Regions from separate parts of the Tepidibacter sp. Z1-5 genome, predicted to be linked through region 1. Evidence: riboswitches for the same ligand, from Rfam matches in the RefSeq annotation. Region 1 holds a riboswitch; each other region holds the start of a gene.
What was found. A riboswitch is a leader RNA that binds a small molecule or an ion and turns the genes downstream of it on or off. The one in region 1 is predicted to bind glycine.
Positions count from the first base shown of each region.

Region 2: it holds a riboswitch for glycine, as region 1 does, so the genes downstream of both, WJW32_RS13520 (alanine/glycine:cation symporter family protein) here and WJW32_RS07765 (GrdX family protein) in region 1, are expected to answer to the same signal.
Region 3: it holds a riboswitch for glycine, as region 1 does, so the genes downstream of both, WJW32_RS06125 (alanine/glycine:cation symporter family protein) here and WJW32_RS07765 (GrdX family protein) in region 1, are expected to answer to the same signal.

Region 1 covers NZ_JBBMMD010000035.1:87,062-97,343, forward strand. Annotated here, with positions in the region: gene WJW32_RS07725 (ABC transporter permease) at 1-352, opposite strand, end outside; gene WJW32_RS07730 (ABC transporter permease) at 345-1,412, opposite strand; gene WJW32_RS07735 (ABC transporter ATP-binding protein) at 1,399-2,904, opposite strand; gene WJW32_RS07740 (BMP family lipoprotein) at 3,135-4,169, opposite strand; gene grdB (glycine reductase complex selenoprotein B) at 4,568-5,878, opposite strand; gene grdA (glycine/sarcosine/betaine reductase complex selenoprotein A) at 5,906-6,382, opposite strand; gene WJW32_RS07755 (glycine/sarcosine/betaine reductase component B subunit) at 6,400-7,686, opposite strand; gene trxA (thioredoxin TrxA) at 7,757-8,074, opposite strand; gene WJW32_RS07765 (GrdX family protein) at 8,284-8,664, opposite strand; glycine riboswitch at 8,774-8,875, opposite strand; gene WJW32_RS07770 (DegV family protein) at 9,079-9,918, opposite strand; gene WJW32_RS07775 (DegV family protein) at 9,920-10,282, opposite strand, start outside.
Region 2 covers NZ_JBBMMD010000077.1:6,250-16,531, forward strand. Annotated here, with positions in the region: gene WJW32_RS13500 (nicotinate-nicotinamide nucleotide adenylyltransferase) at 1-1,711, opposite strand, end outside; gene WJW32_RS13505 (DNA gyrase/topoisomerase IV subunit B) at 2,055-4,025, shown strand; gene WJW32_RS13510 (DNA gyrase subunit A) at 4,041-6,113, shown strand; gene WJW32_RS13515 (methyl-accepting chemotaxis protein) at 6,279-7,073, opposite strand; glycine riboswitch at 7,349-7,444, shown strand; gene WJW32_RS13520 (alanine/glycine:cation symporter family protein) at 7,620-9,065, shown strand; gene WJW32_RS13525 (hypothetical protein) at 9,095-9,757, opposite strand; gene WJW32_RS13530 (DUF3798 domain-containing protein) at 9,980-10,282, shown strand, end outside.
Region 3 covers NZ_JBBMMD010000024.1:31,135-41,416, forward strand. Annotated here, with positions in the region: gene WJW32_RS06090 (CBS domain-containing protein) at 1-295, shown strand, start outside; gene WJW32_RS06095 (hypothetical protein) at 483-1,991, shown strand; gene WJW32_RS06100 (phosphatase PAP2 family protein) at 2,155-2,688, shown strand; gene WJW32_RS06105 (flavocytochrome c) at 2,815-4,533, shown strand; gene WJW32_RS06110 (cysteine hydrolase family protein) at 4,634-5,167, opposite strand; gene WJW32_RS06115 (serine hydrolase domain-containing protein) at 5,263-5,925, shown strand; gene WJW32_RS06120 (NAD(P)/FAD-dependent oxidoreductase) at 6,023-7,234, shown strand; glycine riboswitch at 7,338-7,408, shown strand; glycine riboswitch at 7,411-7,493, shown strand; gene WJW32_RS06125 (alanine/glycine:cation symporter family protein) at 7,552-8,931, shown strand; gene thrB (homoserine kinase) at 8,965-9,849, opposite strand; gene thrC (threonine synthase) at 9,859-10,282, opposite strand, start outside.

The sequences.
Region 1 (10,282 bases):
TAGTTGATCCATTAAATAATCTTCTACATAAAAATAATGCAAAACCTGGAGCTAAAAAGTTTATTGCTATACCTGAAACTACATGATCTGCATTAAATTTTATTGTAGCTATAGCATGTAAAAGTGCAAATATTCCTCCTGCTATACCAGCTACTAAAAATGCTATCCACGGATTTCCTGTCATTACGGCCGCTGCTGCTCCCGCAAAAGCTCCTATAGTCATCATACCTTCAAGCCCTATATTTACAACGCCGGCATTTTCAGAAAAAACTCCTCCTAAAGAAGTAAATATAAGCGGTGTTGAGTACATAAGGGTTGTACTAAGTATCATAGCCAAATTCTTACTAAACATCAGCTTTTCCTCCCCTCATTTTATCTATCATAATTTTTACCATTCTACTTGCTGCGATAAAGTAAATTATAGCACCTATAACTATATTTATAACTTCAGTTGGCGCTCCAATATTTTGCATTTTACCGCCACCATATTTAAGAGCTCCAAATAAAAATCCTCCAAATATAGCTCCTATAGGAGTATTATTTCCTATTAGTGCAACTGCAATCCCATCAAAACCATACCCCTCTTGTGCTGCAAGTATAGTTATCTTATGCGATACTCCCATAACATGCATAGATCCTGCTGCACCTGCTAAAAGTCCTGCTATAGCCATTGATATTACCATAGATTTGTTGACATTTATTCCCGCATACTCTGCTGCATCTTTATTAAATCCAACTGCTCTTAGTTCAAATCCCAAAACAGTTTTATATAGTAAATATGATATTACCACTACCAATATTAAAGCAATTACTATTCCCCAGTTAACTTTTGTAGCTGGTCCAACTAAAGATTTAAGCCATGTTATATCTATAGTTGCAGTGTCTTGTATATTAAACGATGCCTCTGTACCAGGTTTCTTAAATCCTTCCATCATTATAAAATAATTTGAAAGATAAAATGCTATCCAGTTAAGCATTATAGTAGATATAACTTCATTTACTCCAAATTTAGATTTTAATAGTCCTGCAATTCCTCCCCATATAGCTCCAGCTAAGCATCCGCTCAAAAGAGTTAATGGAATATGAATAATTGCCGGTAGATGAACAAAATATCCTACAAGAGTTGCAGTTAAAGCTCCAATTATAAACTGACCTTCAGCTCCTATATTGAATAATCCTGTTCTAAATGCAAATGCTACAGATAAACCTGTAAGAATTAAAGGTGTTGACTTTACTACCGTCCAAGCTAAATACTTAGGTTTTCCAAATACACCTTTCATCATCTCAGAATATCCTTCTATAGGACTAAATCCAGATACACTAAGAACAATAGCTCCAACTAATAATCCTAAAACTATAGATATTACTGTATACAAAAGTGCATCATTAATTATTTTTTTATTTTTCTTCATCTTCAGTACCTCCTGCCATCATAAGACCCAGAGTATTCTCATCAGCGTCTTTAGAATCTACGATACCAACTATCTTTCCTTCGTAAATTACCGCTATTCTATCAGAGACACTCATAACCTCGTCTAATTCTAAAGATACTAAAAGCACTCCTTTTCCTTTATCTCTTTGCTCTATTAATGATTTATGAACAAACTCTATAGCTCCAACATCAAGTCCTCTTGTAGGTTGAGTAGCTATTAATAAATCCGGATTATTAGTTACTTCTCTAGCTATGATTATCTTTTGTTGGTTACCTCCAGATAATGCTCTTGCTTTTAAATTCTCATCCGCTGGTCTAACATCGAATTTAGCTATTAAATCTCTAGCAAAACTTTTTATATTATCTTCTAATAATCTAAATCCTTTAGAGAACTGAGTTTTTCCATAATTTTCAAGAACCATATTCTCTGCGACAGTAAAATCAAGAACCAAACCTCTTTTTTGTCTATCCTCAGGTATATTGTAAAGTCCGTTTTCGAACATTTCTTTTGGAGTCTTATTAGTTATGTCTTTATCATTTATGAAAACGATTCCACTTTCAGCTTTTCTAAGTCCTGTAAGTACTTCAACAAGTTCAGATTGTCCATTTCCATCGATTCCAGCGATTCCTAGTATTTCTCCTCTTCTAACTTCTAAAGAAAGTTTATTCAAAACGTCTAAACCTCGATTGTCTTTTGCTACTAAATCCTCAACTTTAAAAACTACATCACCTAGTTTTTGTTCCTTTTTATCAACTTTAAAGTTTACCTCTCTTCCAACCATCATAGCTGCAAGATCATCTTCAGTAGTTTTTTCAACTTCAACTGTATCTATATATTTTCCTCTTCTTATTATCGTACAAAAATCCGCTGCTTCTTTTATTTCTTTTAGTTTATGAGTTATTATAATTATAGATTTTCCTTGTTCCGTTAAATTTTTCATAATATTTATTAATTCTTTTATTTCTTGAGGAGTTAAAACTGCAGTAGGTTCATCTAGTATAAGAATTTCTGCTCCTCTATATAACGCCTTTAATATCTCAACTCTTTGCTGCATTCCAACTGTAATATCCTCAACCTTTGCCATAGCATCAACATAAAGTCCGTACTGTTCAGATATCTTTTTTACATCTTCAATTGCTTTTTGCATATCAATTTTCCCAAATGCACTAGTTGGTTCCATTCCTAGGATAATGTTTTCCGCTACTGTGAATGGGGGGATTAACATAAAATGCTGATGCACCATTCCTATTCCATTTTCTATAGCTACATTAGGATTATCGATTTCTACCTTTTTTTCATTTATATATATTTCTCCCGAAGTCGGTTGATACAGACCATATAATATGTTCATAAGTGTAGATTTACCTGCGCCATTTTCTCCAAGCAGTGCATGTACTTCTCCTTTATGGACAGTTAAATTTATATTGTCATTAGCTGTAAAATTTCCAAATTTTTTGGTTATATCTTTCATTTGTACAACTTTTTTGCTAAAATCTACATTTCTTTTTGTATTGTCCAACTTTCATCCCTCCTTAAATCATTTTTTACTTTCGTCCTCTTAATTATACTAAATTTTTTTTAATATAACAATAAATTTTGACTTTTTTCAAAATTCTTTTAAACATAATTTTTCTTATCATTTTATAATCGAGAAAAATTAAAACCCAGAATTATATCTGGGCTTTAGTTTTATTAATATTTTTATTTCATAGCATCGAATTCTTCTTGATTTGAAGGAACTACTATCTCTCCATCAATAATCTTTTGCTTTTCTTCATTAACATATGTTATTATTTCTTTTGAAACATGCTTTTCAGTAGTTGGTGCTATGTCAACTCCACCTTCTGCTAAACCATAAGTTACAGTTGTTCCACCTTCGAAAGTTCCCTCTGTTAACTTTTTACTTACATCATATAATGCATTGTCAACTCTCTTCATTGCTGAAGTTATAACATTATCAGGAGCTAGAGAATTTTGGTCTCTATCAACACCAATTGCATATTTTCCTTCTTCTTTAGCTGCTTCTATCATACCAGTTCCAGTATCTCCAGCTGCATGATATAATATGTCAGCTCCGTTTGAGTACATTTGCTTAGCTATAGCTTTACCTTTTGCTGGATCACTGAATGAGTTTGCATATTGAACAAATACTTCTGCATCTGGATTAGCTTCCTTAACTCCAGCTCTAAATCCATATTCAAATTTTTGTATAACTGGTACTTCTATTCCACCGATATATCCTACCTTGTTAGTTTTAGTCATTTTTCCCGCTATTAATCCAACTAAGTAAGAACATTGCTCTTCTTTAAAAGTTACTCCTATTACATTTTCAGGAGTTTCATCTCCATAAGAGTTATCTATTATAGCAAATTTTTGATCTGGGTAATTTTCAGCAGCTTCCTTAACAGCATCTGCCATCTTAAATCCAATTCCCCAAATTAAATCGTTTTCCTGATCTACTAGATTTTCTATATTTGGTACGTAATCTGCATCTTGCTTTGATTCTTGATAACTAGTTTTTATTCCATAATCAGCCTCACCTTTTTTAAGACCTTCCCATGCAGATTGGTTAAATGATTGGTCATTAACTCCACCAGTATCTGTTACCATACCAACCTTAACTGTTTTTGCACCTTCAGTTCCTCCAGCATTTTCTTCTGCAGGCTTAGAACACCCAACTACCATAGTTCCAAGTAATGTTGCAGTTAATGCAAGAGAAATTAATTTTTTCTTCATTGCCATAAAAATAAACCTCCTCATTTGATTTGATTATTATTTTAATATATTATTTCATGCAATATTAATTGAATATTTCATGAATATTATCTATTTTATATTTCTGCTTAAAATCCTTTTAAATTTCAAAAAAATATAATTTTTTTAAAATTTATCTTCCCAAAGATACATTCATACTTTTATGTAAATTATTATTTCAATTAATCTTTATATTTATTCAAATTTAAATCTTTTAATATAAATTAGTTTAAATTCTATAAAATTCTTATATAAATATATTATTAGTAGGACTTGTTATAAACATTATATAATATATTTTAATATTTGTTAAGCATAAAATATTATATACTATAATGAAAAACCGGACAAGTATATACCTGCCCAGTTTTTTCATATTCTTAATCTTCAAATACAGTTTGATCAGAAACTTCTGTAGTTAAAGCTTTTAAACATTTTTCAACTAATTTTCTTCTAAGTGATTTTTCATCTTTAGCATCTAAAACTGGATTTCCTAGAGGATGCGGTATTGCTATAGCTGGAACTATTCTATTTGCTCCAACTGTTAAAGATATAGGAACTACTGTACAAATATGAACAACAGGTATTCCAGCTCTTTCTATTTCTTTTACCATCGTTGCACCACAACGAGTACAAGTACCTCATGTAGAAGTTAATATAACTGCATCTACACCATCTTCAACTAATTCTTTAGAAAATTCATTAGCATATCTCTTAGAATTTGCAACAGATGTTCCATTACCTACAGTAGCATAGAAGTATCTATTCAGTTCTCCTATAACTCCTTCTTTTTCTAAATCCCTTAAAACATCAACAGGCAATACTCTGTCAGCATCTGCATTTGCATAAATCGGATCATATCCTCCATGAGCAGTTTCATGAGTTTCTTCAGTTAAATTATCAAATCCAGATATATCATATTTTCCATATTTTGATGCTGAAGATGATTCTATTCTATCAGGATTTCCTTTTGGAACTATTCCACCCGAAGTTACAATTGCAATTTTACACTTTGATAAATCTTTTACCGCTGGATTTGGATCTACTCTATCAAAATCAGGCATAGGATACTCAGTTACATATTCCTCACCTTTTAATTTTTTAATCATCATGTCTACAGCTCTTAAAGATCCTCTAACATCCGAGAAGTAATTTACTCTAACACCTCTTTCAATATAACCTTCAGCTTTAGGTGAGCCTATATTTTCTTTTTTAGCAAGTTTTAGTGCAAACTTAGCAATACTAGGAAGAGCCTTTCTCATGCCACCAGCAGAATTACTTGTTTCAACTATATAAAGTTCTTTTTTGAACATATCTGCTCCTGGATTTTCAGGATACATCCCAGTAAGAACAGGTATATTAAGCTGATCTTTTACTTCTTTAGTAATCGATCCAGATGCTACTCCATATCTTCCTGCATTAAAAGCTGGTCCAGCTATAAATAAATCCGGATTAAATCCTTTTATCATATCCATAACTTCTTTTTTTGCTGATTCTAAATTTTCATTAAAATATGAATCTCCACAAACTATAGTTGCCACAACTTCGGCTTCTTCACCTAAAAGTTTATCTAAGTTTTTACTAATAGGAGGCATTTCTTCCATAACTAAAGGCTTCGTGTCTGCCTTTTCCTCGCCTCCTATTCCTGCGAAAAATTGATTAATATAATGAACTACTTTTATTTTTTCCATTAACGCTCACCCCTCTCAGGTTTTTTACTAATCATTAAACTTACAGAATTCATCTCTTATATTCTTCATTTCCTCTATTATTTCGTCTACTTCAAGAACCATTTCCATCATACCTATTTGATCCTCATATACAGATTCATCAACTTCACCTTTAAATTTATCTTCTACAGCGTGATATACTCTAAGTCCAAGTTCAATACCTGCAAGTGGTCCTGCAAAAGTTGGATCTCCTGCAGTTACTGTTTCAGCTGCTAGACCAGCAGCTTCAGCTTCAGCGGCACCTAAAAGAACAACGATGTTTTCAGCTCCATGCTTTTCAGTTAAATCCTTAACTCGTTGTTGATTCTCAAGGTCCATCGCTCCTGCAGCAGTTCAGACAAAACACTCTGTTGATGAAAATACAACCTCTGCTCCAGTGCCTTTTAAGCACTCTTCCATAGCAGGGCCTGGTATACCATCTCTATCGCCAATTATAATAACTTTTTTAGCATCATAAAATCCCATTATATTCACCCTCTCTTCTAATATCCTTTAGTAGTTAAGTATCCAAATCCCGTTTCATTTGTAGCACCTGTTATAGCTTGAATTTCTACTTCTATACTTCCATCATTTCTTAAACTTCCATCAAATCCACCAGCTATTGTATCTACAAATTCAACATGTCCTATAACTTTTTCCATTGGGGGTAAAACTATTACTTGATTTGCATTTCCTCCTGTAACAACTGCATCCGCTTTAGAATCTGCATCTGCTAATGACTGAGACGCTCCATCTCTTCCTGCGTATTCATCTGTTACAATAACAGTCTTTACTCCTTGGCCTTCAATTTTCTTACAGTTCATTATAAGATCTGTATCAGGATTTCCAAATCCTTCTTGAGAAACTATTGCACCATCTAATCCTAAATAATTACATAATTTAGCAGTCCAATTTGAAGATCTCTCTTTATCCGCAAGATAAACGTTTTCATTAGTTATAATAATACCTACAAAATTTATTTCTTTTCCATGCTTTTCATATAAATCATGTACTATAGAGTTATTAACATGTACATAAGTAGGGTTTTTATCGCAAGCCGATACACAATTTCCACTTACTATTGCTCCATCCATTATTTCTGTTGGATATAGTATAGTTGGAACTATTTTCTTTGCATCAACTCCATATACATATGTATCATGAAGTAATCCTTGTGTTTGAAGCATATATACATATCCTACCTTTGGAAGGTCTGGATATTTTTTAACTGATTCAAGTAAAGGCTCAGTTTCATAAACTTTAGTTTCATCTGGTTCAACATCTCTACCAGCTTCACCTAAGTATGCTGCAGCTTTAAATCCAACCATACGAACAGCTTTTTCATGCTCATGTTGTTTTAATCCCTCTACAGGCTCAGCTGTAATTACTAGATTTAATAATTTTGAAAAAGGAGTATATTCAGCTCCTGGACCAGACATATCGACTATACCTTCTTGGAATCCTACTATTTTACCAGTAGTAACAATAGCAGCTCCTTTAAGCACATGAGTTTTTCCACTTCCTACAGTATCTACCTTTGACAATACTCCAGGGAATATTCCTCCTGGACCCTCAACCTTAACTCTTGGTTCTATAACGTCTTTAACTGGAGTTATTCTTACACTTTCTCCCGGACGAGCAATCTCAATTTCAATTGACTTTATATGCTCATCTGCTCCAATTTCTTTGATCATCTCATCTTTATTTACGTATAATATTCCATCCTCAACCTTAGTTTTATTATCAAATTTTAGATCCTTAATGAAGATATTTCCTAACTCTAGACGCATAATGTCACCTCCCTTTTTATTTAAAAGACTAAAAATAAATTTGTTTCATTCAATTTTAGTCTTTAAAAACTTACAAATACTTCTTTATCATATTTTCTATATTTTCTTTAGTAGCATCATCTTTTGTAACTTCTTCTATCTTTTCACCATCTTTGTATAAAGCTATGGTTGGAAGACCTAGAACCTTTTGCTTTATAGCAAGTCTTCTAGCTTTGGTTGTATCTAACTTGCAAAATTTGATTTTATCAGCATATTCCTCAGATAATTTTTCAACATCTGGCATTAAAGCTTTACAAGGTTCACATCCTTCACTCCAAAAATCCACTAAAATATACCCTTGTGCTTGCAGAACTTCTGTTTCAAATATATTTTTATCCAGTGATAACATAAAACTACCTCCTTTTCAAATTTTTGCATATAATTTATATTTATTATTAGCAAGTTTTTGCTAATATAAACAAACTGAGTTATTCTTCATTACGATTTGTTAAATTTTTAGCATTGTTTTATAAAAATTTTATTTCTTTTTTTATATAAAGCAAAAATTAATTTAGATGAAGTTTTAGAACTTTTAACTTTAAGGTAACATATACATTTTTACTTAACGTAATAATTAACAGTTTCTATAACATTGTTTATTAGATCTAGGTCTATAACTTTAAAATCTTCTAATACTGTATCTATCCACAATGGTGTTTTAAAATTGTTTTGAAATTTTTTAGTAGTGTTTATAGCTTTTTCGATAAGCAAAAGCGATTCGGTATCTAATTTATCTACATCATCTATCATTATGGTTTTATATGGTGTTTCATTTGGCTTTATACTTCCAGCCAATGGATGTGTCAATAATTTATATTTGTTATGTATATAATCCCTACAAGTAGTTAGTATTTCCATAAAATCTCCATCTATATACTCTACTTCATATATATCATCAAATTTTTGTAATACTAATGAATTATTAGTGATTATCTTCATATACATCATCTCCTATATAAAATATATTTCAGAATTTTCTGTATAATATGCGTATAAAAAAAGAGAAGTGATACCCTACGAGTTCACTTCTCTGTTTTATCCAGAGTTCTGTCTAAATAAGGTCCTTTTGCCTGAGAATTTCATTTCATTTTTTAGGTTAAAATAAAACTTGTCCCTTCGGCGGCGTTTAGCTCTCTCCCTTATTCTTCTTCCAGCAACTATTTAATTTTTTTATATCTCTTAAGTACATTATAAATAAAAGTTATAACTTTATCAATAGATATTACAGTATTTTTTCAAAACATTTCGACATTTTGCAATTATGATTATTTTTTGACAACAATCCATTTTAATTTAAAATTATATGATCCTCTTAACAAAAAAACTCTCAATACTTTGAGAGTCTTTTTTATATTATTTCATATAAAATATTGCTATAGTTCCTGGACCTGCATGTGTTCCTATGGCTGATCCTATATTTGTAACGATTATATCCTTAGGTTTTAATTCTTCTTTTATAACTCTTTTAAATTCATCTAATAATTCTTCATTTTCAGCATGACTTACACCTATAATCTGATTTTGTATATTATTACTTCTTTTTTTAGCTATTTCTATCATCTTAGATATAACTTTTTTCTTACCTCTAACTTGATCAAGTTGAGAAACAAGACCTTCTTCAACAGTAAGTATAGGTTTTATATTTAATATAGTTCCTATAGCTGCCTTAGTGGATGAAATTCTTCCTCCTTTTTGAAGGTATTCCAATGTATCAACTGTAAATATATGATCCACACTATTTTTCATATTTTCTAATTCTAATAGAATTTCTTGAACATCTTTTTCTTCTTTAGCCATTTCAGCTGCTTTTAAAACCATAATACCACATCCAAATGACAAAGCCATAGTATCAAATATGTATATATTATCATTTTCAAGTAAATCTTTAGCTATAATAGATGATTGATATGTACCAGTTGCTCTAGAAGAGCCAGATATATAAATTATATGTTCATGTGTACTTAAATACTTTTCAAAAACCTCTTTAAATTTAGCAGGTGTAATTTGACTAGTTTTAGGAATTGATGAGCTTTCCTTCAGCTTTTTATAAAATTCCTCGCTAGTTAAATCTATACCGTCTCTATATTCTGTATCTTCAAATATAACCGTAAGAGGAAGCACTTCAATGTCAAACTTTTTTATCAAATCTTTTGGTAAATCTGACAAACTATCTGTTATTATTTTTATACTCATATTACGCCCCCTTTTCAAAATAGATAGCTATAGCACTTAACCCTGAATATACTGCTACAGTACAACCAACATCTGAAACTATTATATCTTTTGGATTAAATTCTTTAATTAGGTCAGTCTTCAGCTTTTCTAGATAATCTAAATCATTTACATGATTAATGCCTATAACCTTATCAGTAATATCTATATTATTATTTTTTATATAATCAGTTAACCACTTTATAACTTTCTTTCTTCCTCTAACCTTATCTTTTACTACTATTTCTCCATCTTTCATTGTAACTATAGGCTTTATATTTAAAAAGTTAGATATCATGTACTGACTTTTGCTTATCCTTCCACCTTTATATGCATATTCTAATGT
Region 2 (10,282 bases), on a different contig from region 1:
ATGATAATATATAGTCTATAAGTACAAAATCATTATCTGTTATAGGTATATATTTTATTGCATTTATTAGATAAAGTTGAATGCTGTTATTTTTATTAAAGTATTTTTTATAATATTTAAATACTATATTTTTATAGGTTTTGATTTGAGATTCATTACAATTACTAAATAATGAAGAAAACATAACTGATATATTATATCCTATCCATTTTTTATGAATATCTATTATCTTATGATCTGGATTTATGAATAAGTTTAAGTAATCGCATAAAAGAGAATAGCTAGTAGTAAGAGGATTATTTAATTTAACATCACTAGGTATTTCTTTTCTGTAATTTTCATCAAATACTGCTATTAAATTGCCTATTAAATATGCACATTGTTTTCTTATATCCTCATCAGGATGAACTAAATTTTCATATAAAAATTTTAGCATTACTATTTTTTGGTTTTGAGTTAAATAAGTTGAATACTCTTCAAAAACTTGAAGATATTTTCTTATATTATCTCCATCATTCTCACTTCTAGCAAGTTCTAATATGTAATTAAGGGAATGTTCATTTCTAAGTTTGTGCATTAAATTTATATTATGATGAACTGATAGATATTTTATGTTGTCTATTATTTTATTTCCAGTTATTAAAGAGTAGTATGGTGTTTTTGTTTTATCTTTTAGGTCTTCATATCCTAAATCTACACCTATATGAATTAAATAATTTTCAAAATCCTTAAGCTTTGCATAGACTTTTGAATATCTTTTTTTCTTTAAATCATCTACATTATCAAGTTTTTGAAGTATAATATTAAAAGATTCGTTTAAGCTAAATATACTCATTTGGAAATTATCGTTGTTTTTAACGCGAAAATCACAGTATATAAGTATTAAAGATTCTATAGATAGATTTTCAAGCTCAAGATCCCAAACAGAGTGATTAAGAGCTATATGACCAATGTATGTTATGTGATGTTTTTTAAACCATTTATCGGTATAATAATAGTGTAAATAAGGAACGCGTTTTGATTCTATTTTTTTACATCCAAATTTTCCTAGATCATGACCAGCAGCACTTCCAGAAACTCTTCCTAAGTCTATTGGAATTCCAGCTTTTTTTATTTGTCTCGCTATATTAAGAGCTAGATGGTGTACTCCGCATATGTGATCTAGTGTATTGTGATTTAGTATTTCTTGGTTTAGCTTCATCATTTCATATATGTATTCATTATTGAAATATTTTAAAAAACGAGTGTACTCTGATTGTGTATCAAGTGAATCAATTTCGTCCTGATATAAGAAATTTAAAGGATATTGTATATAAAAGCTTGAATTATTAAATAACTTTTCGTATTTGCAAAATACTCTAATAATTTCTATATATATATTGCAAGCAACTTTTATAGACTCACAAATATCTGATGGGTCTATTTCTACAGAATCTGGAAATGATTTGTATAAAATCATATTGTAGGTGTAGTTTAGCCAATCTGATTTACTTAAATTGGGATGAATATTGTCTAATATATTCTGACAGAGAGTTAATATAGATTTACATGTATAGTCTTCATTTTTTATCATATTATTTATATTTGCTATAAATAAATAATTGTCTATATTATTTTTTAAAAATGAATGTGATATCTTATTTGAAAAATCTAGATTTAATATAGAATCTAGTATTTCTTTGTGTATATCTATTACAATATCTTTTTTCATAAATTAAACACCTCCATACGATAAAATTTGATATGTAGCATTATACGAATTTTAGTATTTTAGATAATTATACTATGTATTATTGACTCTAAATATAGTAAAATACATATAATTTAAATTATATGTATAAAAATTCGCTTCATGCTAACGCATAGCTCATGTAGCCAACGAGTCCTAACGGGCTCCGTTGCTCAAAAATAGTTGCTAATTTAGATCTTAAATCCATATTAGATATAGCTTGAGAGTTATATAATTTCAATATAGATAGAATAATAATCTTGACACGAACATAGGTTTTGTGTAGTGTAAAATAGGAAATTAAAAATAGAAGGTGGTAATATATATGAACAAAAACAACGACTATGGAAATAATAGTATATCATCTCTTAAGGGGGCAGACAGAGTTAGATTAAGACCTAGTGTAATATTTGGCTCAGATGGTATTGAAGGATGTAAGCACTCTGTATTTGAAATATTATCAAATTCTATAGATGAGGCAAGAGAAGGCTTTGGAAATATAATTGAAATAACAAGATGTATCGATAATTCTATAATAATAAAGGATAGAGGAAGAGGAATACCTCTTGATTATAATGAAAAAGAAGATAGATATAACTGGGAATTAGTATTTTGTGAATTGTATGCAGGTGGTAAGTATAAAAATAATTCAGGTGAAAACTATGAATTTAGTTTAGGTCTTAATGGATTGGGAAGCTGTGCTACTCAATATAGTTCAGAATATATGGATGTTACGGTGTATAGAGACGGATATAAGTATGACCTTCATTTTGAAAAAGGTGAGAATATAGGAGGTCTTAAAAAAGAAAAGTGTGATTATGAACATACAGGGACTATAATAAAGTGGAAGCCTGATATAGATGTATTTACTGATATAAAAATAGATATAGATTATTATAAAGATATAATTAAAAAACAGGCTATAGTAAATTCAAATCTTAAATTCAATATTTATGATGAAGAAACTGATAATAATTACGAATACTGTTATGAAAATGGTATTTTGGATTATATAGATGAGGTAAACAATTCAAAAGGATTTACTGGTGTACAATTATATGAAGATGAAAGACGCGGTAGAGATAGAGAGGACAAGCCTGAGTATAAACTTAAAGTTCAGGTAGGGTTTTGTTTTAATAATGAAATTAATTTAATTGAATATTATCATAACTCTAGTTTTTTAGAATATGGAGGATCTCCTGATAAGGCAGTTAAGAATGCATTTATATATATGATAGATAAGTATTTGAAAGATAATAATAAATACAACAAAGGGGAGAAAAAGATAAGTTTTGTAGATATATCGGATAGTTTAATATTAGTTACGAATTCGTTTTCTACAATTACAAGTTATGAAAATCAAACCAAAAAATCTATAACTAATAAATTCATACAAGAATCTATAACTGATTTATTAAAAGAAAAATTAGAGATATATTTTATAGAGAATAAACTAGAGGCAAATAAAATATGTGAACAAGTTTTGGTTAATAAAAGAAGTAGAGAAAGAGCTGAAAAAACTAGAATAAATATTAAGAAGCAGTTAGGTGGAAATATAGATATAAAAAATAGAGTAAAAAAGTTTGTTGATTGTAGAACTAAGGATGTTAGTAAAAGAGAATTATTCATAGTTGAGGGAGATTCTGCACTTGGTTCTTGTAAAATGGGAAGAAATGCAGAATTTCAAGCTATAATACCTGTTAGAGGTAAGATACTTAACTGTCTTAAAGCTGACTATGATAAAATATTCAAAAGTGATATAATAACAGATTTATTAAAGGTTCTTGGTTGTGGTGTTCAAATAGAGTCTAAGCACAATAAAGATTTGAATACATTTGATATAAATAATTTAAATTGGGATAAGGTAATAATATGTACCGATGCAGATGTAGATGGATTCCAAATTAGAACACTTATACTTACAATGCTTTATAGACTCGTACCTATGTTAATAGAACAAGGAAAGGTATATATAGCTGAATCGCCATTATTTGAAATAAATACATCGAGAAAAACTTATTTTGCTTATAATGAAAAAGAAAAAAATAATATATTATCTAAGATAAAGAGTAAATATACTATACAAAGGTCAAAGGGACTTGGAGAAAATGAGCCTGAGATGATGTGGCAAACTACTATGAATCCTGAAAGTAGAAGACTTATTCAGGTGCTTCCTGAAGATGTTGAAAAAACACAATTTGTATTTGATATGTTACTAGGGGACGATATCAAAGAAAGAAAAAGATTCATAGCTGAGTATGGACATAACTATATGGATGTGACAGATGTTAGTTAAGGGGAGTGAAGATTTATGATTGAAAATATAGAAAAACAAAATATTACAAAAACACTAGAAGAAAATTATATGCCGTACGCTATGAGTGTAATAGTATCAAGAGCTATTCCTGAAATAGATGGGTTTAAACCTAGTCATAGAAAGTTACTGTATACTATGTATAAAATGGGACTTTTAAATTCAAATAAAACAAAGTCGGCAAATGTTGTTGGACAGACTATGAAGTTGAATCCTCATGGAGATATGGCAATATATGAGACGTTAGTTAGGCTTACAAGAGGAAATGATTCGCTACTTCATGCGTTTATAGATTCTAAAGGAAACTTTGGTAAAAAATATTCTAAGGATATGAGTTTTGCAGCACCTAGATATACAGAGGTAAAATTAGACGATATATGCAAAGAAATTTTTAAGGATATAGATAAAAATACTGTGAAGTTTGTAGATAACTATGATGGTACTTTAAAGGAGCCTGTGCTTTTACCTACAACGTATCCTAATGTACTTGTAAATGCAAATCAAGGTATAGCTGTTGGTATGTCGAGTAGTATATGTAGCTTTAATTTGGAAGAAGTATGTACTGCTACTATTAATTATATTAAAAATGAAGATATTGATATAAGTGATTATATAAAGTCTCCAGATTTTTCAACCGGTGGATATATAATATATTCAAAAGATCAAATGAGAAAGATATATGAAACCGGAAGAGGGAGTTTTAAATTAAGAGCTAAGTATAGATATGACAAAAAAAATAATTGCATAGAAATATATGAAATTCCTTATACAACTAATATAGAGACTATAATAGATAAGATAATAGATTTAGTCAAGGAAAATAAAATAAAAGAAATAGCAGATGTCAGAGATGAAACGGATTTAAATGGTCTTAAGGTAACTGTTGATTTAAAAAGAAACACAGATGTAGACTTACTTATGAATAAGCTTTACAAGATGACTACTCTTGAAGATAGTTTCTCTTGTAATTTTAATATGTTAATAAATGGACAGCCAAAGGTATTAGGTATAAAGAGCGTTTTAAAAGAATGGATTAATTTTAGAGTAGAATGTATAAAAGGATATCTAGAATATGATATAGAGAAAAAGACAGATAGACTTCATCTTCTTTTAGGGCTTGAAAAGATTCTTCTTGATATAGATAAGGCTATTGATATAATTAGAAATACTAAAGAGGATAAATTGGTTATACCTAATCTGATGAAAGGTTTTGGCATAGATGAAATTCAGGCTGAATATATAGCTGAGATAAAGCTTAGAAATTTAAATAATGAATATATATTAAAGCAGTTAAACAATATAAAGACTTTACAGTCTGATTTAAAAAATCTTAATGAAACAATTCAAAGTGAGAAAAAAATAAAGAATATAATAATAAATGACTTAAAAGAGGTTTCTAAAAAATACAAAAAACCTAGAAAAACAGAAATAATAAGTGGTGATGATATAAAAGAAATAAAAGATGAACATTTAATAGATGACTATAATGTTAAATTATTTTTGACTAATGAAAATTACTTTAAGAAGATATCTCTTGCCTCTTTGAGATCTTTTTCAGAGCAAAAGCTTAAAGATGAGGACTTTATAATACAAAAAATAAATGCTAATAATAAGGAAGAGATTCTTCTTTTTTCAAATAAACAGAACTTATATAAATTAAAAGTTTATGAGATTGCTGATTGTAAAGCTAGTTCTTTAGGGGAGTATTTAACTAATTTATTAAAGTTAAAAGAAGATGAAAATATTATATATATGTGTCTTTCTAATAATTATGAAGGGTATATGCTTTATTGCTTTAAGGATGCAAAAATAGCTAAAACTCATATTGAAAATTATAAGACTAAGACTAATAGAAGAAAGTTAGTAAAAGCTTATTCTGATAAGTCAGAACTTGTTCGTATGCTTTTTATAAAGGATGATGTTGATTTAGAACTTTATAAAAATAATAAAAAATTCTCTACTATAAATACTAAGGATATAGAGCTTCAATCTACTAAGACTTCTAAAGGTATAGAAGTTTTAAAGCTTGGAAAGAGAAGTCATATGACTGATGTTAAAATATTAGATTAAAAAAATACGCCATGCCATGGCGTATTTTTTAATTTCTAAGGAACTTATATGATTTTGAATCTAATAGATAACATTTATTAAAAATCTACACTTGCAACTATTTTGAGCAACGAAGCCCGGAGGGCTCGTTGGCGACATGAGCCATGCGTTAGCATGAAGCGAATTTTAAATAGAAGTTTCGGTTATTAGTTTATCAACGGCAACTTGTACTTTATTAGAAGAATCCGTTTGAGCTTTTGAAAGATTTTTTAGTTTATCTACTTCATTAGATATGGTTTTTATCTCATCTGTTATTTTTCCAAGTATTTCATTAATTTCTCTAGCAAATCCCTCACTATTTGTAGCGAGCTTTTGAACTTCATTTGCAACTACAGAAAATCCTTTTCCAGCTTGACCAGCTCTAGCAGCTTCTATAGTAGCGTTTATACCTAGTATTTTAGTTTGATGAGCTATTTTATTTACATACTTTATTATTTTATCAGTATCTTGTATGTGTGTTATAGAAGTTTTAGTAGAATTTAAAAGTGTATCGCTTATACCATGCATATTATCTATTGACAATGATATGTCGTCTAATTCAGTTTTTACTATAGTTGAAGTATTTCTAATTATGGAAATATGGTTGTTAAGTTGAGATAGAGTATCTATATTTCTATCTACTAGAGTCATTACTAAAAGAGCTCCAGTAGAATCTATTATAGTGCATTTATGACTAAATTTTTCTTGTAATAATTTAATAACGTTATTATTTCCAGTAGCTTCTATTATTATATCAACATTGTGATTAGTTAAATCATCTATAGATTGTGAATAATCTATACCTAAATTTTTACAAAGAACTATACCTGGTGCATCTAAATTTCTATCTATAACTAAAGATATATTTATAGAATCCACATCGTTTATTGCTTGTATAATATTTTTGCCACCTGTTCCTGCTCCAATTAATGCTATATTCAAGATAAAAAACCCCCTAAGTAGAATAAAATTTAACATATTAATTCTATAATATATTGGGTTATAAGGCAATAAATAATAAAAACATAATATTTAGAAGATTGCAAAAAAACAAATGGGTTTAAAAAAACATTGGTTTGAAAATGGAAAAAGTTTAATTTGCTATGAAAATTTGAAATAATTAGAAAATTAAGAATAATTGATTGACTTTAATTGTATATTAAAGTATAAAGAGATTAATTGAATAGTTCGGATGAAGATAATGAAAAAGCGTTATCAGACGATCCTCTGGAGAGACTCAATAGAGAGCACCGAAGGGGAAAGCTAATAGAAATATTAGTCAAACTCTCAGGTAAAAGGACAGAGATTATTCTTATCGGAATAAATCCCAGAGGTCAAATCTTTATGATTTGACTTTTTTGATTTCTCTTCTTTACATCTTTTTGTTTTACTTATCATTTAAGATTTCAGTTTTACTTTTCAATGTTTTATAATTTCAAGTTTTGTTTTTGCATCAAAGAATCAAAAAAATTTAAAAGGAGGAATCATATGGAACATATAGTCGGCATTATAAATGGATTGATTTGGAGCAAAGCACTTATTATTCTATGTTTAGGAGCTGGGATATACTTTTCTATCAGAACTCGTTTTTTACAAGTTAGACTTATCAAGGATATGGTAAGATTATTATTTGGTGGATCCTCGTCAGAAAAAGGTGTGTCTTCGTTCCAAGCATTTGCACTATCTGTATCGGGTCGTGTAGGAACTGGAAATATAGCGGGTGTTGCAACTGCTATAGCCATGGGAGGACCAGGAGCACTATTTTGGATGTGGATAATAGCATTTTTAGGAGCAGGTTCAGCTTATGTTGAGGCTACTTTAGCTCAAATATATAAGGTTGAACAAGATGGAGAGTATCGTGGAGGACCAGCATATTATATAGAAAAGGGAATGAATAATAAATGGTATGCTACTATATTTGTAGTTGCAACTATAATAGCAATGGGATTTTTCTTACCAGGAGTTCAGTCTAATAGTATAGCAGCAGGACTTAATAATGCATTTGGAATAAATCCTATAGTGACAGGAATAATACTAGTTGTATTTTTAGGACTTATAATATTTGGTGGAGTTAAGCGTATAAGTAAAGCAGCTGAAATAATAGTACCTGTTATGGCTACTGGTTATATATTGGTTGCACTTATCATAATAATTGTAAATATATCTCAATTACCATCAGTTATAGTATTAGTATTTAAGAGTGCATTTGGAGCACAGCCTGCATTTGCTGGTATACTAGGTCTTGCTATTTCTTGGGGAGTTAAGCGTGGTATTTATTCAAATGAGGCGGGTCAAGGAACTAGCCCACATGCAGCAGCAGCGGCTGAAGTTTCACATCCTGCAAAGCAAGGATTAGTTCAAGCATTTTCAGTATATATAGATACTTTATTCGTTTGTTCAGCTACTGGATTTATGATTTTAATTACTGGTATGTACAACATTTATGATGGAGCTGGAGGATTTATAGCTAATAATTTAGGAGATGTTGAAATAGGTCCTATATATACACAAAGAGCTGTTGAAACATTGTTCCCATCTTTTGGTAGTGCATTTGTTGCGATAGCTTTATTCTTCTTTGCTTTTACTACTTTAATGGCATATTATTATATTGCTGAAACTAATGTTGCTTATTTAATTAGAAAAAGTAATAACAAATCATTAATAAATGTTTTAAGATTTGCAATGCTTTTAACTACTTTTTATGGAGCTATAAGAACTGCAAATTTAGCATGGGCTTTAGGAGACGTAGGTGTTGGAACAATGGCTTGGTTAAATGTTATAGCAATACTTATAATGGCAAAACCTGCTCTTATAGCACTTAAAGACTATGAAGACCAAATGGCAGAAGGAAAAGACCCTGTATTCAATTCAAAAAAACATGGTATAGAAAATGCAGAGTTTTGGGAAAATACTAACCATAACGTTACTAAATAATAAAAAGACCCCGTACGGGGTCTTTTTTGCTATTCTATTTCCTTTTTAAATTCTTCAAATCCAACTCTATCTATATATGATCCTAATCTCTCATGTTTTAGTGCATTCTTAGAGTATACCTTGACTACCTTATCTATTATTTTGAATACTTCATCTTCATCAACATGTTCAAATAAAGTATTGCTTAATCTAGGCTTTAAGCCTCCTTTTCCTCCAACTTGAATCCTGAATCCTTTAGGCGTACCCATTATACCAATATCTCTAAAATGATTATCTGCACATGAATTTGGACATCCGCTAACCCCTATTTTAAGCTTATTTGGAAGATTCATTCCGTGATATAGTTCATCTAATTTCATACCTACTCCTACTGAATCTTGTTGTCCTCTTTTACAAAATGTTGTTCCAGGACAGAACTTAACACTTCGTACACAAAGTCCTATAGCAGCCCCTGGCTTCATTTCTAAATCTTCCCAGGCATTATCTATATCATCTTCTTTAAGACCTACAATTGCTATTCTCTGAGATGATGTTACTTTTACTGCCTGTGCATTGTATTTATCAGCAGTATCTGCAATTTTTCTTAAGGTGTCAGTTGATATAATTCCTCCAGGTAGATGTGGTGCTATTGCATAAGTTTCTTTGTCTCTTTGAAGGACAGCTCCTTTTTCTAATAAATCTTTTTTAGACATAAAAATCCCCTTTCTAAATAAATAATAAAAATATTACCTAATATATTATTCCCCAAAAATTAGTTGCAAAACAGAAAAATTTCAAAAAAAGAATAATTCATATGTTGAATATTCAATTAAGTGTTGCATTTCATAAATTTAATTGGAATTATTAATATAATATGCATTAAAACATATAGTACATGCATATCTATATATTAACAAATTAAAAGGGGGTTAAAAATGATTAAGAAGATTTTAGCCATATTTATGGCAACAGTTATGATTATAGGACTTGTTGGCTGTGGTCAAGTAGCTGAAAAAAAAGAAGGTTTTAAAATTGGAATTATGACAGGCACAGTATCTCAAGGTGAAGAGGAGTATAGAGCAGCAGAAAAAATGAAGAAAAAATATGGTGATATGATAGTTCTTCAAACATATCCTGATAACTTTATGAAAGAACAAGAAACAACTATAGCAAATGTTATGAGCATGGCAACAGATCCAGAAGTTAAAGCGATTGTTATAGTTCAAGGTATACCAGGG
Region 3 (10,282 bases), on a different contig from region 1:
TGGAGTAATAACAGACAGAGATATAGTTTTAAGAAGTGTTTCTGAGAATAATAATGTCGATCAACATGTAGGAAATATAATGAGTAGAAATATTGTAAGTGTAAATTCTGATACAGATGCTCATGAAGCAGCTGAATTGATGGCACAAAATCAGATAAGAAGATTACCAGTAGTTGAAAATAATAAAATTGTTGGAATTCTTTCTCTAGGTGATTTAGCAAATGTAAATATACATGTGAATGAAGCGGGTGACGCTTTAAGCTCAATTTCAAAACCAGGAAATGAAATGAGATAAAAAACTAAGAACATTAAAGAAAGGAAGCATTTGCTTCCTTTCTTTAATGTTCTTAAAAAAGAGTACAAATTTATAGTTTAGCAACTAGCTTTTTTTTTAATAAATTTAAATTTGACAAATGGAGGAATAAAAAGTAAAATGGCGAATTGTATATTGTATAATATTGGAAAAGAAAGAGGTGGTTTATATGTCAAGAAAACTTATTATAGTTGCTAGCATTTTATTTGTATTGTGTCCTATTTGTTCTTTTGCACAGGATGTATCCGTATCGTTACCGAGATATAGTGTTGTATTAAATGATTCTAAGGTGGATAATGCTCATTCAAAATATCCTCTTGTAGTGTATAAAGGTATTACGTATTTTCCTATGACATTTTATCAGTGTAGATTTATGGGAATTGAGAGTAAGTGGACAAATGAGGATGGTCTTGAGATAAATAAGAGTGGGGTTATAGGAGAGTATAGGCCAGAGTTAATAAAATCTAAAAATAATAGAACATATACAGCGAGTATTGCTGATTTTAATATAAAGGTCAATGCAAAGAGTGTAGATAATTCCAATGAGGAGTATCCATTACTTGTGTTCAATAATGTGACTTATTTTCCTATGACGTGGAAATTTGCAGTTGATGAATTTGGTTGGGATTATAAATTTGATTCTAAGAAAGGATTATATATAAAGTCGCGTAATTTAGAAGTTAAAAAGTTGGAGCTACCTTATAAGGATGAATATAGTAATCTATGTATGTATAATGGATATTATTATTATGTTGCAAATATTAAAAATAAGAAATATGTATATAGTGCAAAAGTAGATAATGTTAAAAAAACATCTAAACTATATTATTTAAAAGGTGATTATCTAAGCGGTGTTTATTTTTTCAAACAAGATGAAGGAATTTATTTTACATATCATTTAGGTAGTGCTTCAATGGGAAGTGATTATACATACAAGATAAATAAGGATAATGCAGTTGAATATGTTACGAGTGGATTCAGTGATTATATAAAATATAAAGATCGCATAATATGCTATGACTATGGACCATTAGTTTCGCATGGTAATTTATATTATGAAGAAGAAGACTATAAAAGAGAATACATAGGAAATAAAGATTATAAGTATGGAAGGTATGGATCAAGTATAAAAATTATAGGCGATGATATGTATGTAACTGCATATAAACCAGATAGTAATAATGATGAGAATAAAATATATAAGATAAATATGAATACTAATGAAATGAAACAGTTAAGTTCCATTGAAGCTCATGAATTTTATATAGCTGATGATAAAATTTACTTTAAATCAGATAATGATAAAAAGCTTTACTCTATGGGATTAAATGGTGAAAATCAAAGTGTAGTTATAGATGGGGATGTAGGTTGGTTTAAGATTGATAATGATATAATATATTATATATCAGATAAAACAGAGGAGATATTTTATAAGAAAATAGGACAAGAGCCTAAATTACTTATGAAAAAACAGAAGGTAGTTGGAATAGATTTAAGAAGTGATTATATAATATGCGAATTACGAGATAAAGAAGATTATGGGATTGTAGTGTTTGATAAAAATCAAAATGTAGTATTTAAAACTTCAGATAAGGTAGACTCTTATTGGAATGATGGAGATTATATTATATACAACACGTATGATACTAATAATAATTATAGGGTTAAGTTAAAGTAATTATTAAAATATTTAGGTGGATAGGGAGAGGTGGAATAAATTCTAATAAGATTTCTTCGTGGCATTAGCATATTAGATTGATGAAGTGATTTTTTTCACTATGATAACAAAATAGTATATAATCTTAATAAGAAAAAATAGTTATCCGAAAAGGTGGAAATAAATGTTTGAGACAATACAGAATATCGATTTAGAAATATTAAGCTACATTCAAGAAGTTATAAGTAATACAGTTCTAAACAAACTAATGATTTTCATGACTATATTAGGAGATAAAGGTATAATGTGGATTGTTATTTCATTATTTCTAGTAATTAATAAGAAAACTAGAAGGGTTGGAATTATGGCAATGACAGCATTGATTTTAACAGGAATTTTAGGTGAAGGATTGATTAAGCCTTTAGTGAAACGTGCTAGGCCATTTGTTGATCATCCAACTTTTAATTTAATAATAAAAGCTCCTTCCACGTATTCATTTCCTTCGGGCCATACTGCATCATCATTTGCAGTAGCTGGTATTTTAGCAAAAGAATTAAAACAGTATGGAATAGTGTTTTTAGTATTAGCTACATTAATAACTTTTTCAAGATTATATTTATTTGTCCATTATCCATCTGATGTTGTTGTAGGTATTATGATGGGATTAACGTGTGCTTGGATTACTAATAAGGTATTTAATAGAAAAGAAAAATTTTAAGGAGAGTAGAGATACTCTTCTTTTTGTGTAAGTAAATATAAATTGACCGAATCTTTATATGAAGGTATAATCTAATATGTTGAAAAATGGTTGGACATAAAACTAATAACATTTAGGAGGTAAGACATGCAGTATAAAGATGGTAAATATATAGGCATAGGAAATGGATATGGAGGAAGTATAGAAATTCAAGTTGAGATACTTGAGAATAAGATAAATAATATAACAGTAATAAATCATAACGAAACAAAGATTATATCAGATCCAGCATTTGAGCATGTTATTAAAAATATAATAGAAAAAAATACTATTTTAGTTCCTAATGTATCGGGTTGCTCTATGAGTTCTAGAGGAATTAGAGAAGCTGTAAAGAATGCTTTAATAAAAGCTGGTGCGGAAAAAGAAGAATTAGAAGTTCTAATATTAGAATCAGAGAATCTTGAGAAGATTAATGGAAAGAAAAAAATTCTGAATTCTGTAGAAAAATTTGATGTAGTAGTTGTTGGTGGAGGTGGAGCAGGTCTTTCAGCGGCAATTTCAGCAGCAGATAATGGAGCAAAAGTAGTATTATTAGAAAAAATGAATAACCTAGGTGGAAATACACTAGTATCTATGGGTGGAGTTAATATTCCTGAAAATGATGAACAAAAAGAAAATGAAATAATAGATAGTAAAGAAAGTTTCTATAATGATATACTTCAAGGTGGAGATCAAGAGAATTATTTAGATCAAGTTGATATTCTTGTACAAAATGCTTTAGATACATATAGATGGTTAAAGGAAGTTGTAGAAGTGGAGTTTAAACCGAAGAAGCTTATACATTTTGGAGGACACAAGGTTCCAAGAGCTTCAGTGTTTAAAGGAAAATATGCGATAGAGCTTATATCTAAACTAAAAACTAAGGCTTTATCTCTTGGGGTAGAGATTATAACTGGAGTAGATTGTAAAAATTTAATTTGTGATGATAATGGAAGAGTAGTTGGGGTGAAAGCTGTAATTGATGAAAAAGAGATTACTTTCAGTGGTGAATACGGAGTTATACTTGCAACTGGAGGATTTAGTGGAAATGTTGAAATGAGGAAAAAATATAATCCTAAGCTTGATGATAGATATAAGACGACTAATGTTAGTGGTGTAACAGGTCATGGTCACGTTATGAGTCAGGAGCTTGGAGCTAAATTTATTCATATGAACTATATTCAAACTTTCCCGATTTCTAATCCAAATACAGGAGAACTTTCTCATGTTGGTGGTTCTAGATTTGACGGAGCTATATTAGTGAATAAAGATGGAAAAAGATTTGTAGAAGAGTTAGACAGAAGAGATGTTGTTTCTGAAAATATATTAGCTCAAGAGGGACAAGTTGCTTATTTGATTTGGTCAAAAGAAATTGAGAAAATAGGAAATGGAACAATAAATCATGAGGCTGAAGTAAAAAGACTTATGAAAGACAATCTTTTTGGGGAGTTCAAAACTATAGAAGATGGAGCTAAATTCTTCGAAATAGATAAAGATATTTTAAGAAACACTCTAGAATCTTACAATAATTATGTACAAAATGGTAAAGACGAAGAGTTTAATAGAAGAGGGAATTTAGTATCAATAAGTGAAGGTCCTTATTATATTCAAGTAGTCGCTCCAGCAGTTCACCATACAATGGGTGGTGTAAGGATTAACGATAAAAATCAAGTAGAAAAAGAAGATAAAACTATAATTCAGGGACTATATGCTGCTGGAGAAATAGTAGGAGGAACTCATGGTACTAATAGGCTTGGAGGAAATGCTATAACAGAAGTTTTAGTATTTGGAAAAAGAACTGGAGAAAGTATTGTAAGTAATAAATAGCAAAAATGGATATACTAAAAAATAGTTTTATTAAATAATATTAAAAAAATCCCTATAAATAGGGATTTTTGAATTTCTCGCGAAATAAATTTGTTGAAATTCAACTGAAATCTATTTCATTAGTAGTCTTCAGTTCTACAAATCTTTCACCTAAAATATTGTTGTGGTGCTCTATAATTTGAGAAGAACTCAATACTTTACTATCGAAAGTGCTATGGGCATCTTTAACTAAAATATTTTCATACCCCATACTAAATGCCCTTCTACAAGTAGTATCTATACAAAATTCTGTTTGCATACCAGCAATAACTAATTTGCTAATTTCTTGTTTTTTCAATACATCATTTAGAACTGTTTGGTAGAAAGAATCCCATGTCTTTTTCTCTACAATTGTTTCTGATTCTAATGGTTCGACTCTAGGGTGTATTTTCCAAGTTGATTTTCCTCTGCCGAACTCATCATCATATTTTCCAGTATGTTGAACAAATATTACTGGAGTATTAGTTGAACGAGCTTTTTGTAATAACTTATAGATATTATCTAATACTTTTTCACAGTTGTACAACTTAGCATCTTCATATGAAAACATTGCAACTTGTACATCTACAATCAATAATGCTGTCTTATTATTCATTGAACCAACTCCTATTTTATTTTTTATTGTATTTAATACAATGATTATCAGATTATTCCATTCAAATAGTATACACTAAATATATGAATTAAAAAATGAAATTTTCTCCAGGGGACAAATTTGATTATAATAATGCTGGATACATACTGTTAGGATTGATAATTGAACAGCAGACAGGAATGAAATTCCAAGATTATATACAAAAAAATATATTTAAGATATGTAATATGGATGATTCAGGCTATTTTTCACTGGATAAATTACCAGAAAGATGTGCATATGGTTATATTGAAGATGAAGAAAATAATACATGGAGAACAAATATGTATTCTATACCTATTATAGGAGGTCCTGATGGAGGAGCATTTGTTACAGCTTTACATATGACAAAAATTTGGAAAGTTTTATTTGATAATAAAATATTAGACAAGGATATTACTGAAAAACTATTAACACCGCAAGCAAATTGTGCAGATGGTTGGTACTATGGTTTTGGTGTATGGATTGTAAAAAAGGAAGAAAGAATTTATAAGTATTGTATTATGGGAAGTGATCCAGGTGTAAGCTTTAGATCATCAGTATATAAAGATGAAAATATTCAAATTAATGTTTTAGGTAATACAGATTGGGGAGGGTGTACTATTACTAAAAGAATAGAGGAAGAACTTAAGTTAGATGAAAAGAATATAAGTTTCATCATATATGAAAACTATAATAGTGAAGTAAAAAAATTATTAAATAAATATATACAAGTATAAAGTATTTATATGTATTATAGATACTTTTTTAGAATTGAAATTAAATTCTAAGGTTAAACTATCTGTATAAAAATATAGATAGTTAGGAGTGAAATTAATGCAGGAATATGTAAAAGGAAAACCTATATTTACTAGTATAAATAATATCAATAATCAATACCCGTATTTAACGGAGGATTTAGAAACTGACGTAATAATTGTAGGTGGTGGAGTAACTGGAAGTATATGCTCTTATTATATGTCTAAAAATAATATAAAATCTGTAGTGATTGAAAAAGGTAGAATAGCTCATGGAAGTACTAGTGTTACAACATCTCTTTTACAATATGAATTAGATGAAAATGCATCTGAACTTAGAGAGACTATTGAAAGCAAAGATATTGTAAGAGCATACGAACTTGGACTGTGTGCTTTAAAAGAAATAGAAAAATTCGTAGATGAATATGGTAATAAGTGTGATTACATAAAGAGAGATACATTACTTTATACAGCTAAAAACCTTGAAAAAAATGGTATTAAAGAAGAGTATAAATTTAGAAAAGAGAATGGATTTAATGTTGAATATATAGATGAGTCAGATAATCTGTATAATTTTGACTTAAAGGCTGGACTATTGTCAAAAGAAGGAGGAGCTGAGATTGATCCATATAAATTTACTAATCACCTTCTTGAAGTGAGTATGAAAAAAGGTGCCCTTGTGTATGAAAATACTGAGGCGAAAAAAATAGAATATTTAAATAAAGGGGTAACTGTTCATACATCTTACGGATATAAGATTAGGGCAAAAAAAGTAATTGTTGCTACAGGGTATAATACTAGCTTGTTTACGAATGAAAATTTTGGAACTAAGTATAATACATTTAATATAGCTACTAAACCAGTCAAAGAGATTATAGGGTGGAAAGATAGAGTATTGATTAGAGATAATTCGGATCCATACAATTACCTTAGAACTACAAAAGACAACAGGTTGATTATAGGTGGAGAAGATGTGGAGTTTAAAGAAATAGAAAATGAGGATATAGCTTGTGCAAAATATTCTATTTTAGAACAAAGGCTTAAATCTATGTTTAAATATATAGATGATATAGAGGTGGAGTATAAATACTGTGGATGTTTTGAAACGACTAAAGATAACTTGGGATATATTGGACCTGATAAAAAACATGAGAATCTATGGTATTGTCTAGGGTATGGAGCTAATGGAATATTATTTGCTATCTTAGGTGGTATTATGTTGAGTAAATTATATTATAATGAAAAAGATCAGGATATGAGATTGTTTCAGATAAATCGATTTGATAATTAAAGTGTATTACAAAAAAACAAAGTATTATATTATTGACAATTCAAAATGAAAATAATATAATACTTTCTTAATAAGACAAACAAAAATTTAATAGATGTTTTGGATGAAGGCAGCGGGAGAGCGCAATATCACCGAAGAAGTAAATCTTTCAGGTAAAAGGACCGTTGTTGGACAAATCTCTGGAGAGACTCTACGGAGCACCGAAGGAGCAAACTACATTTAATTATGTATGTGAAACTCTCAGGTAAAAGGACAGGGAAATTTTTTCCCCGCTTTTTAAAATTAAGTTACAATAATAAAAGCAGGAGGTAAATGTTATGAATCAAATTAATCAAGTTGCACAATCTATCAATTCTTTTATATGGGGACCACCACTTCTCATATTACTCGTTGGTACGGGTATCTACTTATCATTTAAACTAGGTTTTTTACAAATATTCAAACTTCCATTAGCACTTAAATATCTTTTTTCTGAAGATCCTGAAGCAAAAGACATGAAGGCAAAAGGTGATGTATCTGCTTTTGCAGCTGTATGTACAGCTTTATCAGCCACTATAGGTACAGGAAATATAGTCGGGGTTGCTACGGCAATAAGACTTGGAGGACCTGGAGCTTTATTTTGGATGTGGGTAGCTGCATTTTTTGGTATGGCTACAAAATATGCAGAATCACTTTTAGCAGTTAAATATAGAGTTGTAGATGATAATGGGCAGATGTCAGGAGGCCCTATGTATTATATTGAGAGAGGATTAAAAAATAAGTTTCTTGCAAAATGTTTTGCTGTATTTGGAATAGGTGTTGCTTTCTTTGGTATAGGAACATTTGCACAAGTAAATTCTATAACATCAGCTGTTGAGATAGCTTTTAATGTTCCGGTTATATTAACAGGAATAATACTTACTGTATTTGTTGCTATGGTTACTCTTGGAGGAATAAAGAGTATAGCGAAGGTTTCGCAGGTTATAGTTCCTTTTATGGCTGTATCATATATAATTTGTACATTAATAATACTTTTGTTAAATGCAGGTCAAATTCCTGAGACAATAAGTATTATAATTAAAAGTGCTTTTAGCCCAACAGCTGCGGCTGGTGGATTTGCAGGATCAACAGTTGCACTTGCACTAAAGAGTGGGGTATCAAGAGGTGTATTCTCAAATGAATCAGGACTTGGTTCTGCTCCTATAGCTGCAGCTGCTGCTAAGACTAATTCTTGCGTAAGACAAGGTTTAGTTCAGATGACAGGTACATTCTTTGATACTATAATAGTATGTACAATGACAGGTTTAACTTTAGTTCTTACGGGTATGTGGAGTAATCCAAATGTTGAAGGTGCTGCTGCTACAACTGCTGCATTTAGAGCTGGACTTCCTACTATGCCTATAGTTGGAGAATTAATAGTTACTATAGGACTTATATTCTTTGCTTTTACTACTATACTTGGTTGGAATTATTATGGAGAGAGATGTACTGAGTATTTATTTGGAGTTAAAGGAATAAAACCTTATAAATATATATTTATATTCCTTGTTGCTATAGGTCCTTTCTTAAAGCTTAGCTTAATATGGACAGTAGCTGATATAGTTAATGGACTTATGGCTATACCAAATCTTATAGCCATAATAGGACTTAGTGGAGTTATATCTGCAGAAACTAAGATGTATTTCGATGAATTGAAAAAACAAAAACAAGCATCTTAAAAAATAAAACTCGATGGATTTGATCCATCGAGTTTATTTGTATATATCTATTTCATTATTGTCTATATTGAGTTCTTTTATATTCCAAGTATTATCTAAAGTAGAAGTATATTCTTTAATTTTATCATAAAAACTTATATCATCTTCTTTAATCATCGCCATTATAGTTGGACCAGCACCGCTTAAAAATACTCCTACACTGTTTAAATTTTCACATTTTTTTATTATATTATCATAGTCTTTAATTAAGCTTCCTCTATACTTTTGATGAAGGTTATCTTTACATGCAAGTTTAATCAAATCAAATTGACCGTTAATTAAAGCAGATACCATAAGAGAAACTCTTCCTACATTAAAAACACCATCTTTATAAGGTATTTCACTTGGTAAAACTGCTCTTGATTTTTCTGTAGATAATTTAAAGTCAGGTATTAGTGCACAAAACTTTAATCCTTTTGGGATATTTATTTTACTGCAATATATGTCAGTTTCTTCCTTAATAGAAGTAACCATTCCTCCGAGTAGTGCAGGTGCTACGTTATCTGGATGACCTTCAATTTCTGATGCGATTTTTAATATTTCATCTTTATTTAATTTGCTACCAGCTATTTTATTAGCTGCAATTATTCCTCCTAGTACACAAGATGCACTACTTCCAAGTCCTCGAGATATAGGAATATCATTTTCTATTTTGATTTTTATACCTTTATGTTTGTATCCTATTTTTTCAAAGCATTTTTTCATGGATTTGTATATTAGATTATCTTCATTACAATATTCATCGTCACAACCTTCTATTATAAGACCATCTTCTATTTCTTCAATAAAAAAGTTATTATATATATCAAGGGCTATTCCTAGACAATCAAATCCAGGACCTACATTAGCAGTCGTTGCTGGTATTCTTACATTTATCATATTAATCACCTACACATTCAATATATTATTAATAATAGATTTCATTTTATCTTTTTTACAAATACTACAGTGAACTACTCTTTTGCTTTTTAGTTCTTGTATAGCTTTAGGAATTTCTATATTCGATATATTGGATAATTTATCTATTAATCCAAAGTCAGATAATACATCATAGTTGTTATCTATTGACTTTATAACACTTTCTGGAAATTTAAATGGGCTAGCCGTTGATGCAATTATAGTCTTTGTAGAATCATTAGTTTTTTGTCTGTATTTTTGATAAACACAGTAAGCTACGCTTGTATGCGTGTCTATTACATAGTTAAAATCGTTGTAAACTTCTTTTATAGTTGATGAAGTTTCTTCTTGGGTTGCAAAGTCAGCATAAAAGTGATTTAGTTTATTTTTCATATTTTCATCTATCTCGTATATT